Regions from separate parts of the Acetobacter sp. genome, predicted to be linked through region 2. Evidence: riboswitches for the same ligand, from Rfam matches in the RefSeq annotation. Region 2 holds a riboswitch; each other region holds the start of a gene.
What was found. A riboswitch is a leader RNA that binds a small molecule or an ion and turns the genes downstream of it on or off. The one in region 2 is predicted to bind fluoride.
Positions count from the first base shown of each region.

Region 1: it holds a riboswitch for fluoride, as region 2 does, so the genes downstream of both, LKE90_RS08400 (chloride channel protein) here and LKE90_RS12285 (voltage-gated chloride channel family protein) in region 2, are expected to answer to the same signal.
Region 3: it holds a riboswitch for fluoride, as region 2 does, so the genes downstream of both, LKE90_RS14280 (universal stress protein) here and LKE90_RS12285 (voltage-gated chloride channel family protein) in region 2, are expected to answer to the same signal.

Region 1 covers NZ_JAKVME010000001.1:1,891,290-1,895,069, reverse strand. The annotation lists gene LKE90_RS08420 (hypothetical protein) at 20-472, shown strand; partial or broken gene LKE90_RS16485 (IS630 family transposase) at 495-617, shown strand; gene LKE90_RS08415 (EVE domain-containing protein) at 588-944, opposite strand; gene LKE90_RS08410 (VOC family protein) at 941-1,303, opposite strand; gene LKE90_RS08405 (MarR family winged helix-turn-helix transcriptional regulator) at 1,371-1,799, shown strand; fluoride riboswitch at 1,957-2,033, shown strand; partial or broken gene LKE90_RS08400 (chloride channel protein) at 2,069-3,124, shown strand; gene LKE90_RS08395 (hypothetical protein) at 3,251-3,388, shown strand; gene LKE90_RS08390 (hypothetical protein) at 3,770-3,780, opposite strand, start outside.
Region 2 covers NZ_JAKVME010000002.1:119,346-123,125, forward strand. The annotation lists gene LKE90_RS12280 (hypothetical protein) at 1-233, opposite strand, end outside; gene LKE90_RS12285 (voltage-gated chloride channel family protein) at 237-1,631, opposite strand; fluoride riboswitch at 1,667-1,744, opposite strand; gene LKE90_RS12290 (hypothetical protein) at 2,221-3,780, opposite strand, start outside.
Region 3 covers NZ_JAKVME010000003.1:15,254-19,033, forward strand. The annotation lists gene rho (transcription termination factor Rho) at 1-425, shown strand, start outside; fluoride riboswitch at 956-1,033, shown strand; gene LKE90_RS14280 (universal stress protein) at 1,235-2,053, shown strand; gene crcB (fluoride efflux transporter CrcB) at 2,072-2,485, shown strand; gene LKE90_RS14290 (MFS transporter) at 2,806-3,780, shown strand, end outside.

The DNA of each region.
Region 1 (3,780 bases), on a different contig from region 2:
GATGGGAGGCCGGTTATGGATGTCATCACGCACATTGTCTCTGGATCTCCGCGAGCGTGTTGTTGCGGCTGTATCGAATGGTCTTTCACGCCGTCAGGCGGCTGAACGGTTTGGCGTCAGTCCGGCAAGTGCGGTTCGCTGGTGCGCTCTTGCAGACACGATCGGCAGTCCTGCCGCCAGACTGCGTGGCGGGGATCGTCTGTCTCACCGGATTGAGGCGCAGGCAGAGCGTATTCCCGTGCTGATTGCGGAGAAGGACGATCTGACCCTGTCCGAAATCCGTGCCCGACTGGCTGAGGACGGGCATCACTTCGCAATCAGCACACTGTGGCGTTTCTTCACGCGTCATAAGATCACATGGAAAAAAGACCGCTCACGCGGCGGAACAGGAGCGACCGGACATCCTGACACGACGACAGGAGTGGTTCGATGCCCAGCCCGATCTCGACCCGGCGCGGTTGGTCTTCATTGATGAAAGCTGGGCTTCCACCAATATGGCTCGGCGCTACGGACGGTGTTTACGTGGCCAGAGACTGCGCTCCGCTGTGCCGCATGGACATTGGAAAACCACGACGTTCATCGCCGGGTTACGGCTGACCGGCATCGTAGCGCCCATGGTACTGGATGGTCCGATCAACGGCCGCAGCTTCCAAACCTATGTCGATCGCGTGCTGGTAGGCGACGTCGCGGCGCCAGGGGGTGAAACCTTCAGACTGATCCGCAAGATAGGCTTTGCCCGGCCGCACCCTTCCGATCGCGGTGAAGGCGCGAAGAGGTGCGCCATCCCCCATGCGTTCGCGCGGCGAATAATAGACGAGGCCATCGCCTTCCGAGAGCTGGCGGGCAGGAGCATCCCGGCCATGGCAGAATTGGCAAAACCCGCCATTCTCGGCCGCTTTGACGTGATCACGGCTCGCGACGCCGATCCAGTAGTGTGTCGTCATATCGTGTGCGCCGTGATCGTGTAGCCGAACGGATCGCGAAACGCGAAATACCGCCCGAAGGGGCCGTCCTTCGGCGGAAAGGCAATCTTCGTCCCTGCCGCCTTCAATTCCTCATGCAGTGCATCGGCGTCATCGCAGCCGAACCACAGAGCGATGCCCCAGCCGAGTTTTCCCTGGACAGCTTCCAGATCGACCAGCGGCTTTCTGACCGCGAAGGGAGCGGGCTTGCTGTCGAAAACGATCGTCTGGGGCGTTTCCTGCAGCACAGGCAGGCCCAGCCTGTCTCCATAGAAGGCTCTGGCTGCTTGCAGGTCTTCTGTCTGGATGGCGATGAAATCCGGGCCGGTCAGTCTGGGCATGATTGCCTCCGTGGCATGGGATGATAGTATCAGGAGGCTAATATAATATAAGGCGCCTTATATTTCAATGACCAAAGACATGATTCCGCTGCTGGGGTATCGACTTAAGCTTGCGCAGCATGCTCTACACCGGAGCATGGAAGAGGTGCTGCGGCCATTGGGGCTCAGTCCCGCCCAATATGCGGCGCTCGCCGAGCTGAATGTGAGACCGGATCAGACCAATGCGGATCTGGCGGAGCGGGCTTTCGTCACTCCGCAATCGATGCTGGGCGTTCTGGCGAAACTGGAAGGATCGGGGCTGGTAGAGCGTCGGCAGGATAGTCGTCACGGTCGTCGCCAGCTCGCACGTCTGACGTCTGATGGATATGCCAAGGCGGAGGCCGCGAATGCAGCGATGATGCGGGTCGAGGAAGCGCTCGAGGCCGCGGTTTTTCCGGATACCGTTCAGAATGCGGTCGATCTGATGGACAGGCTTCAAGGCGCGATGTGCAAATAGGATCGTCGCTACGTCCAGTTTCTGGAAAACGCGAAACCAGTTCTCATGACCGAGATGAGGCGGAAGCGGAATGTCTGGGCCTATTCGTCAAGCTATCAAAATTTCTTTTCCACTGACAGACTTATCATTGACATGAGGCAACAGATAAGTCGTAGTATCGCTTAACGGCAATGGACTCTGCCTGACTTCTAAAGAAGTCGAACCGCCCGAAGGGCTGATGACTCCTACCTCGCCATAGTGGCATGTGAGGGAGGAGTGTGTTCAGAGTCATGGGTCGTTTTCCGTTTTTCCAAAATTCTATTGTAGCCAATAGTCTGACGGTTCTGCGCTGGAGTGGGCTTTTGCTGCCCATGGCGGCCTGTGTCGGTACGTTATGCGCCGTCTTCCTCTGGGCGCTCGATCATGTCACCGACTATCGCTTCGCCCATCCCGGCCTGCTGTGGTTCCTGCCTCTGGCAGGTGTAGCTGTCGGGCTGGCGTATCACTGGTTCGGGCGTTCCGCCGAAGGGGGCAACAATCTGATCGTCGACCAGATCCATGAACCGGGTGGCGGTGTGCCACTGCGCATGGCGCCCCTTGTCCTGATCGCCACCGTCATCAGCCATCTGTTCGGGGCCTCGGTGGGCCGCGAAGGAACAGCCGTTCAGATCGGCGGCAGTATCGCATCCGGGTTCGCCCGCCTGTTCCGTCTGGACGACAACGGGGTCCGCATCATCCTGATGGCCGGGATCGCGGCAGGATTTGGCGCGGTCTTTGGAACACCCGTCGCGGGTGCCGTGTTCGCCATGGAAGTACTGAGTATCGGCCGTATTGACTACCGTGCCCTTGTTCCGGTCGCGGCGGCCTCAATCCTCGCGGATATGGTATGTCATGCCTGGGGTATTCATCACGTCCCTTACAAGATCGGGTTTGCCGGCTATCCTGATCTTTCCGGCCAGATCTTTCATACGGATCCGCTGTTGCTGTTGAAGGTCGGTGTGGCAGCCGTCTGCTTTGGCCTGACCAGCCTGCTATTCGCGGAGTCCGTACACCGCCTTACCCCCGTTTCCCGCAGGATTTGCCCTGTTGCCTGGCTGCGTCCCGCCATTGGCGGCGTACTGACCATCGCGCTCGTCTTCATCGCCGGATCACGGGACTATCTCGGTCTTGGTGTGGTGGCGGCCACGCCTGATGGTGCCTCAATTCTCAATTTCTTCCATCCGGGTGATTATACGTGGAGTTGGCTGTGGAAGCTTGTCTTCACGGTTGCCGCCCTGTCGACCGGCTTCAAGGGCGGGGAAGTCACGCCCCTTTTCTTCATTGGCGCCGGTCTGGGACATACCCTGCCTCATCCAGCAACAGCGAGATGACGATCAGCGCGATAAAGGTGAACTAGCCTGGTTGCTGGCGAACCGTCTTCGCGACGAAGCGCCGCACCGCACCGGCCAGTGCTCAACCTGAAAGACGCTCCAATGGCATCGAATGTCATCAATTTCGCATCTGTCGTCCGGAACACGAAAACCGGCAGGGATGTGATCATCCGGGATCCGCGTTCACGGCACTGGGCGTTTCGTGCGCCGCAGATCGCCCGCGAGATCAGCGTCCGGTGACTGGGAAGCATGCGGCGATTTCACGGACACGCATGCTGCCGAGTGAGATTTGCGCGCTGACTGTGCGGGCATGGAATGCGTTCATTGAGGGTAGGGATCCCTGCTGCGGCTTTCCCGTGACCAGCACGACCGGTTCGCGCCGGGAGAGTCGGCATCATGGTTTTGAGAGCCATGAAGTTTACCCGGAAAGTATGCGCCCCGTTGAGAGCTCGGCTGGACATCTTCAGTTCCGTTTACGTTATGAGCCAACCAGACTTTCTGCTACATTCCCATCAATACTGTTCAAAATCTTTGGATCGACTGGCAACGAAGCAATATTTCCAACTTGGAAGTTGAGTGTTGGATTCATTAGTTTTAGATAACCCCATGCGACATTACGCCCTAAAAAGCAG
Region 2 (3,780 bases):
CCCAGTGTCTGCTGGATTTCCCCACTTCTCCAGAAGCCGTAATGTGCAAAGTGGGCATTCGAGCAGGTGAAGCCTGCTGCACGGGCCGCATGGACGATGTCACGATAGAGAGGACGGCGCTGGAACAGGCGGGCAAAAGGTTTCTGTTGTCCGCTTTGCGCCCGTGATGCGGACGTCATGAAAATCCGGAGAATACCGGCAGGTTCTGTCAGTAGGGTGGGCGTCTCGTGCATGGCTTATTTTCCGGTTTGTGTTGCTGGGTCAGAGGAGGTCTGGGTGCCGGTTTTCCGGACCCGCCGCCCGATGAAGCCACGGGCCTGCCGGAGCGCCATGCCCGCCGTAATGTAGGGATGTGCGGCCTTTGGAACGCCGATGCGCTGGGAAAGGTAGATCCCGGAATGACCGGAGCAGAGATAGGCAATGAAACAGCCCGTCGCGAGGTAAATGACGTCCGTGGCGCCAAACAGCTCGACCCCCATGAAGGTACAGGCCAGAGGGGTGTTGGCCGCTCCCGCGAAAACAGCGACAAATCCGACAGCCGCGAGAAGATCGGTCGGCACGCCGAGAAGGGTGGACAGCGTATGGCCCAGACCGGCGCCAATGAAGAAAAGGGGCGTGACTTCCCCGCCCTTGAAGCCGGTCGACAGGGCGGCGGCCGTGAAGACAAGTTTCCACAACCAGCTCCACGTATAGTCACCCGGATGGAAGAAATTGAGAATTGAAGCGCCATCCGGGGTGGCTGCCACCACACCGAAGCCGAGATAGTCCCGTGTTCCGGCGATGAAGACGAGCGCGATGGTCAGTACGCCGCCAATGGCGGGACGCAGCCAGGCAATGGGGCAAAGCGTGCGGAAAACCGGGCTGAGGCGGTGAACGGACTCTGCAAACAGCAGGCTGGTCAGGCCGAAGCAGACGGATGCCACACCGACCTTCAGCAGAAGCACCGGATCCGTATGAAAGATCTGGCCGGAAAGATCAGGATAACCGGCAAACGCGACCTTGTAAGGGACGTGATGAATGCCCCAGGCATGACACACCATATCCGCGAGGATTGCGGCTGCCGCGACCGGAACAAGGGCACGGTAGTCAATACGACCGATACTCAGCACCTCCATGGCGAACACGGCACCTGCGACGGGTGTTCCAAAGACCGCGCCAAATCCTGCCGCAATCCCGGCCATCAGGATGATGCGGACTGCACTGTCGTCCAGACGGAACAGGCGGGCAAACCCGGATGCGATACTGCCGCCGATCTGAACGGCTGTTCCCTCGCGGCCCACCGAGGCTCCGAACAGGTGGCTGATGACGGTGGCGATCAGGACAAGGGGCGCCATGCGCAGCGGCACACCGCCACCCGGTTCATGGATCTGATCGACGATCAGATTGTTACCCCCTTCGGCGGAACGCCCGAACCAGTGATACGCCAACCCAACAGCTACACCCGCCACCGGCAGGAACCACAGCAGGCCGGGATGGGCGAAGCGATAGTCGGTGACATGATCGAGCGCCCAGAGGAAGACGGCGCATAACGTGCCGACGCAGGCTGCCATAGGCAGCAAAAGCCCGCTCCAGCGCAGAACGGCGAGAATATTTACTACGATGGAATTCTGAAACAGCGGAAAACGACCCATGACCCTGAACACACTCCTCCCTCACGTGCCATTACGGCGAGGTAGGAGTCATCAGCCCTTCAGGCGGTTCGACTTCCAGAGGAAGTCAGGCAGAGTCCATTGCCGTTAAGCGATACTACGACTTATCTGTCGCCTCATGTCAATGATAAGTCTGTCAGTGGAAAAGAAATTTTGATAGCTTGACGAATAGGCCCAGACATTCCGCTTCCGCCCTCGTGTCGGACCACGGCAACTTTGTACAACCCTTTTGCAAAGCAGACATCGCAAGTTTGCGATTTGTGTGGCCGCTTGAGCCAAAAACTCCCTGTCTGCCTGTGAGCTGTCGCGCGCGAGATATCGACGTCTAAAGTAATACCAACCGTTGTTTGCTGAAATCCATATCAATAACGCGAACCTATTGGTTCTCCACATTGGCAGCAACACCCATATCCCCTTATGAGTTCGAGCAGTCAACAGTTGGTATAAGAATCCCCACCGCTGGAACCCGGCAACAGCAGCGAGGGAGAAACCTCTGTTTAAGAGTTTAAAATAATTAGATGACGAATTCGTAAGTATAAATCGCTTGTCCCCAGTGAGATAGTGGTTATACCTACTGTTCCTCTAGAATCTCGACATAGTTTGAAAGCTTTCGGTTCAAGTAGGTTTGTAGCGAGGGCAACGTAAGGTCCTTCGATGCGGTGAATTCGCATACTAATGACTTTCGCTTTATTGCTAGGTTGATTGAACTGTCATTATCGTTAGGACTTAGAGACAATTCGCATACGTTATAAGGTTCTATAACTAGGTCAGGACGATAAGAGAGAAAGCCCGTACTGTTGGTATTGTAGCCAGGAAAAATCTCTCTAAGTGCCTGCTCGTATTGCGATGAACGAGGCTGCCCTGCGGCCCAGAACTGCTCCAACGGAATGTAAGGGGTTCTACCGCAAATCGTCACCAAACCATCGAACTCGGCTCGATATGTATCAAGAGTTGTAATTTGGGTACCAGGGCCGTGATACTTAAGAGACTTCTCTATGATGGCTTTTGCATTCTCTGGTGACTGTTTAGACAATAGAAGCGAGGTGAACGGGTTCCCAGCGACAACAATTCTGAAATTCCATTCCGACTTGAGTAAGCTTGCTTTTCTTTGGTCACCCACATCAAAAAGATCCGTCCATCCATCTTTAAACGTTACAACATCAATAAATTGATTCTCGTTAACATTGTGCTCCACCTCTCCCAGTTCTAATGAATCGACGAGACCCCTTATATCGTCGCGGTTTGTTAGAACGAAAAGTGTTAATAGACACTTCTTGGGAGGTCGTCCAATTCTTGTTGGTGATGCCTTTTGAATGGCCTGATCTACTGCTTCAAATACTTCCTTGAATCCTTTTGCACTTAATATTGTATGAAACACATTCTTTTTTTCGGGGACGCCAGCACGATCTAAGCAATACCAGTAGGAAAATGGATTAAGACGGTTGGTATTGACTCGGACAACGGTTTCTTTCTCACGAGCTCCTGGCATGGGCATCTGTGTTGTTTCAACTAGCCCCTTGTGTTGTTTATTAACTTCTTCTTGGAACGCTAAAGCAAAAATATCGTCATTGGTAAACATGACAATTACAGCACCACGTAATTCTGTACGACATAGAGCAACAAAGCGTTGAGCGGACGCCACTATCATCTCTTGTGTCCGGCCAATTTGAAGAAACTGTTCGTCTGTCATTCCACGTATACCTTGGACGAAATAGTCTCTTTCGCAATTATCAGCAATAATTAGGCACGTTCTACTGGAATTATGTTTGCAGAATTCCTTTACTTTATTCACCCAGTTAGAGTCATCTTCAATCTGTATGAGTGCTGAATTTGTAGTATTTTCACGTATCAGATTGACATTTTTTCCGAACCCAGAAACAATTTGATGCCAAATGTTTCCTTCATCATAATCAATTGTAGTACCTTGAGATACTTGCGATGTTTTTATAAAATCTTGAGTGATTTTATTGGCAAAAAGAGTCTTTCCGCTACTCTGCTCCCCAAACACAATAAGTGTCTTACTTACTCTACGGAGAAGTGCTTCTTCGAAATTTGATTTTAATTTCGTTGATAAAGTTTGCCAATGGTTCAGGAATATTTTGTAGGATCTGAACGTGCCCTCATTCAAATA
Region 3 (3,780 bases), on a different contig from region 2:
TTCCTTCATCGGGCAAGGTGCTGACCGGTGGTGTGGACGCCAATGCGCTCCAGCGTCCGAAGCGTTTCTTCGGTGCGGCCCGTAACATTGAGGAAGGCGGCTCGCTGACGATCATCGCGACCGCGCTGATCGACACCGGTTCGCGTATGGACGAAGTCATCTTCGAAGAGTTCAAGGGCACGGGTAACTCCGAACTCATCCTTGACCGCAAACTGGCTGACAAGCGCGTCTTCCCGGCGATCGACATCACCAAGAGCGGCACGCGTAAGGAAGAGATGCTGGTCGATCGCGCCACGCTCTCGAAAATGTGGGTGCTGCGTCGTATCCTCGCGCCGATGGGCACGATGGACGCCATGGAGTTCCTGCTCGACAAGCTGAAATACAGCAAGTCGAACAATGACTTCTTTGAAGCGATGAATAACTGATTTTTCAGCGCCTGATGGACTGATACCTGAAATGCCGTCTCCCTGAGACGGCATTTTTTGTGTCTGTATCTTTTGATGGAATGAAGCCTGTATCCGGAAAAGCACTGGCTCTTTAGCCATCCATTTCAACAGGTCTGGATCAGGGGAGATGTGCTGCGTTGTGAGATTCGCGACTCGGTCTTGAACGTTCCTGTTAATATTTACGAAGCATATCCGTGTTTTTTGCCATTTCCGACTGGAGCCGGTCCAGCTTAAATGGGCGCTTCGTTTCTTTCAAAAATCATGCTGGAAATAAACAGCCGTCCGGTTATTTCGGTAGAGGTTCATCGGTAATATGCGTGCGACATGTTGTCGGCGCATTTTTTGAAATACCGAGGTATTTTAGTGCTGTCATATAGATACGGACACACATCCCATCGACAGGATTATCTCCAAAACAATACCTTGATTACGAAAGCGGTCAATCTTTACCTTCCTTCCACTTCGCGAGATGGATGCGCTTGACGAAATACGATCATGCCTACAGACTTCGGACATAAGGCAATGGATTCTGCCTGATCTTTTCGAAGGTCGAACTGCCTGCAAAGGCTGATGATTCCTACCCCCGCTATAGAAGCATGGAGGAGGAGTCTGTTCAGAATCATAGGTCTTTTCTGGAAATCATCACGTTGAATCGCTGCCTGAACCGGCAGCCCGCAACCATTTCCCGGACTCTGAAAAGATCCAGATTCCAACTGATTTTTTGTTTTGTCCGTAAGATGGATGGTCAGGTTTTCAGGTAATGACAACCTTATCTGGGGAAAGTAGTCATGCGTATTCTCGTCATTCTCGACCGTCCTGAGACAGCGCTCCTTACGCTGGAAACGGTTGGCCTTCTTATAAAAAAAATCCCTGACTGTGCTATCAAGATCCTTCATCCACGTCTGGCTGCCGATCCAAAATTCCAGTCACCGGACGAAGGCATCCCCAGCGCCGATGACACGACACACTTTGAAAATGAAATGGCTGCTCGATCTGCTGCGCTGCTCAGAGTCTTCAAAGAATGGCGTGCGATTTCATCCCCATTGGAAAAAGCTGAATGGTCTGAAATCTCAGGGATTCCACGTGCGATCGTCGCCGAACAGGCCGCAATGGCCGACCTGACGGTTCTGGGACGCCCGCTTTCTGATGATCCTGATTATGTCAGGCAGGCCTTTGACGGCGCCCTGTATGACGCGCAAGCAACGGTTCTCATTACACCTCTCCAGCGGAAGCAGACTGTGGCAACCCGTCCGGTGATTGCCTGGCATCCGTCAGCCAGTCTGGAGCAGCTTGTCATCGAGGCGCATCCGCTGCTGAAGCAGGCTGCCCACGTCACGGTCCTTATTGGCGAAGAGCGGGAGAATGAAGAACAAACGCCCGATATCGTCCACGAGCTTCGTTCCGGGAATATTCCTGTTTGCGTAGAACGTTTTATCATTCCCCCTTCCGGTGCTGGAGAGGAAATCAGAAAACGTGCGCTCGCCGCAGGCGGCGACCTGCTGGTCATGGGAGCCTATACCCACTCGCATTTTCTCGAATGGCTTTTCGGCGGTGCAACGCAGGATATCCTCGCACACGACACGCTTCCCATTCTCACACATCACTGACCGGAGACAAAACGGGACATGCCCACAACCATATTACCGACGATCCTGATTGCACTGGGCGGCGCTGCCGGAACCCTGCTGCGATACTGGGTCGGCCTCGCAATGACGCGCTGGAGTCAGTCTCTCCCCTGGGGAACTATCCTGATCAATGTGACCGGTTCCTTCGCCATCGCCTTTTTTGCCGCGCTGACCGCCGGTGGAGGGCGCCTTCAGGTTTCCGACACGGCGCGGCTGGTGTTCATGGTCGGCCTTTGTGGGGGATATACAACCTTCTCCTCATTCAGCCTCCAGACTCTGGACCTGCTGCGCAATGGCGCTCCTGAACGGGCGCTCCTGAATATCGGATTGTCTGTGGCGCTCTGCATGATGTCCGTCTCGGCAGGATATTTTGCCGCACAGGCCCTCAATGCGGCACATCCACCTGCCGGATAGGGACGAGCATTTTCGCTCATGCGTCGTTGAGCCGGTGATTTCTGCCACAGCAGGACCAGAGGGACACACGCCTTCACCTGAATCAAACCTGCGAGCCGGAAAAACGATTCCCCCCTGAAATCAGAGCAGATTCATCAATCCTTGTCGGAGAGCTGACAGGAGGAACGGACGTCCTCACGATACGTTTGAGGGGAGAGGGAGAAGCTTTTATGAACGACGTTCAAAAATATATTGCCAACAGGGTGCGGGTGCGCTATCAAAATTGAACATCGTTCATTAACTAGACCCACACCAGAGCAACCCTTCTCCGGAGCCGGTATATGACCGCTTCTCTTCTGACACAGCGCCGCTTTCTTCCGCTGTTCATCAGCCTGTTCGCCTCCTCGCTCGGAGATACGCTTCTGCGTAATGCTCTGGCCGCACTGGTTCTCTGGACAGTCTCAAACGGAGCGCCGTGGATCGTGGCGTTTGCAGCCGCTGCATTTGTTCTCCCCGCTGCTTTCCTATCCGGTCTCGGAGGAGAACTTGCGGACCGGATGGACAAGTCCCGGCTGATCCGCATTCTGAAACTGATTGAAATCCCCATCGCCTTTCTGGCGGCAGCCGGGCTGATGACCGAGAACGTTCCTCTCGTCCTCGGCGCTCTGGCAGCATTCGGGGTGGTCGCATCACTCTTTGCGCCCGTAAAATACGGTATCCTTCCAGATCATATCGAAGCCGAGCGTCTGCCCGTCGCCAATGCGCTGGTTGAAGGCGCGGTCTTTGCCGCCATCCTGATCGGTTCCGTGGTCGGCACGGTGCTGACCGGAAAGATCGGAGCGACCGAGGCAGGTGTCTGCATCGTCGGACTGGCCTGTCTTTCGTGGCTGAGCGCACGGACTATTCCCGCGTCTCCTGCGGCAGCTCCTGAACTGCGTGTACAGTGGAATATCCTGACCTCCGGCCTCACCCTGCTGCGCGAACTGCGCGCCGACCGACGCTCATGGTATGCGGCGCTGGTCGCCGCATGGTTCTGGATCATGGGCGTGACCATGCTGTCGCTTCTGTCTCCCGTGACGCGCGATGTGCTGAAGCTGACACCGACATGGAATGCGGTCTTTCTCGCGCTCTTTGCTGTCGGGATCGCCACGGGTTCCGCTCTTGCGGCCTTCCTGTGCGGTGGTCGCGCCATCCTGCTGCCGGTTTCATTCGGCGCCTCTCTCTCAGGACTGGCGATGGTCGCTCTGGGATTTTTCCTGCTACACCCAGAAAGTCTTCCGTTTGTTATCGTGCCTGTCTGTTTCTTTGTGGCTGCT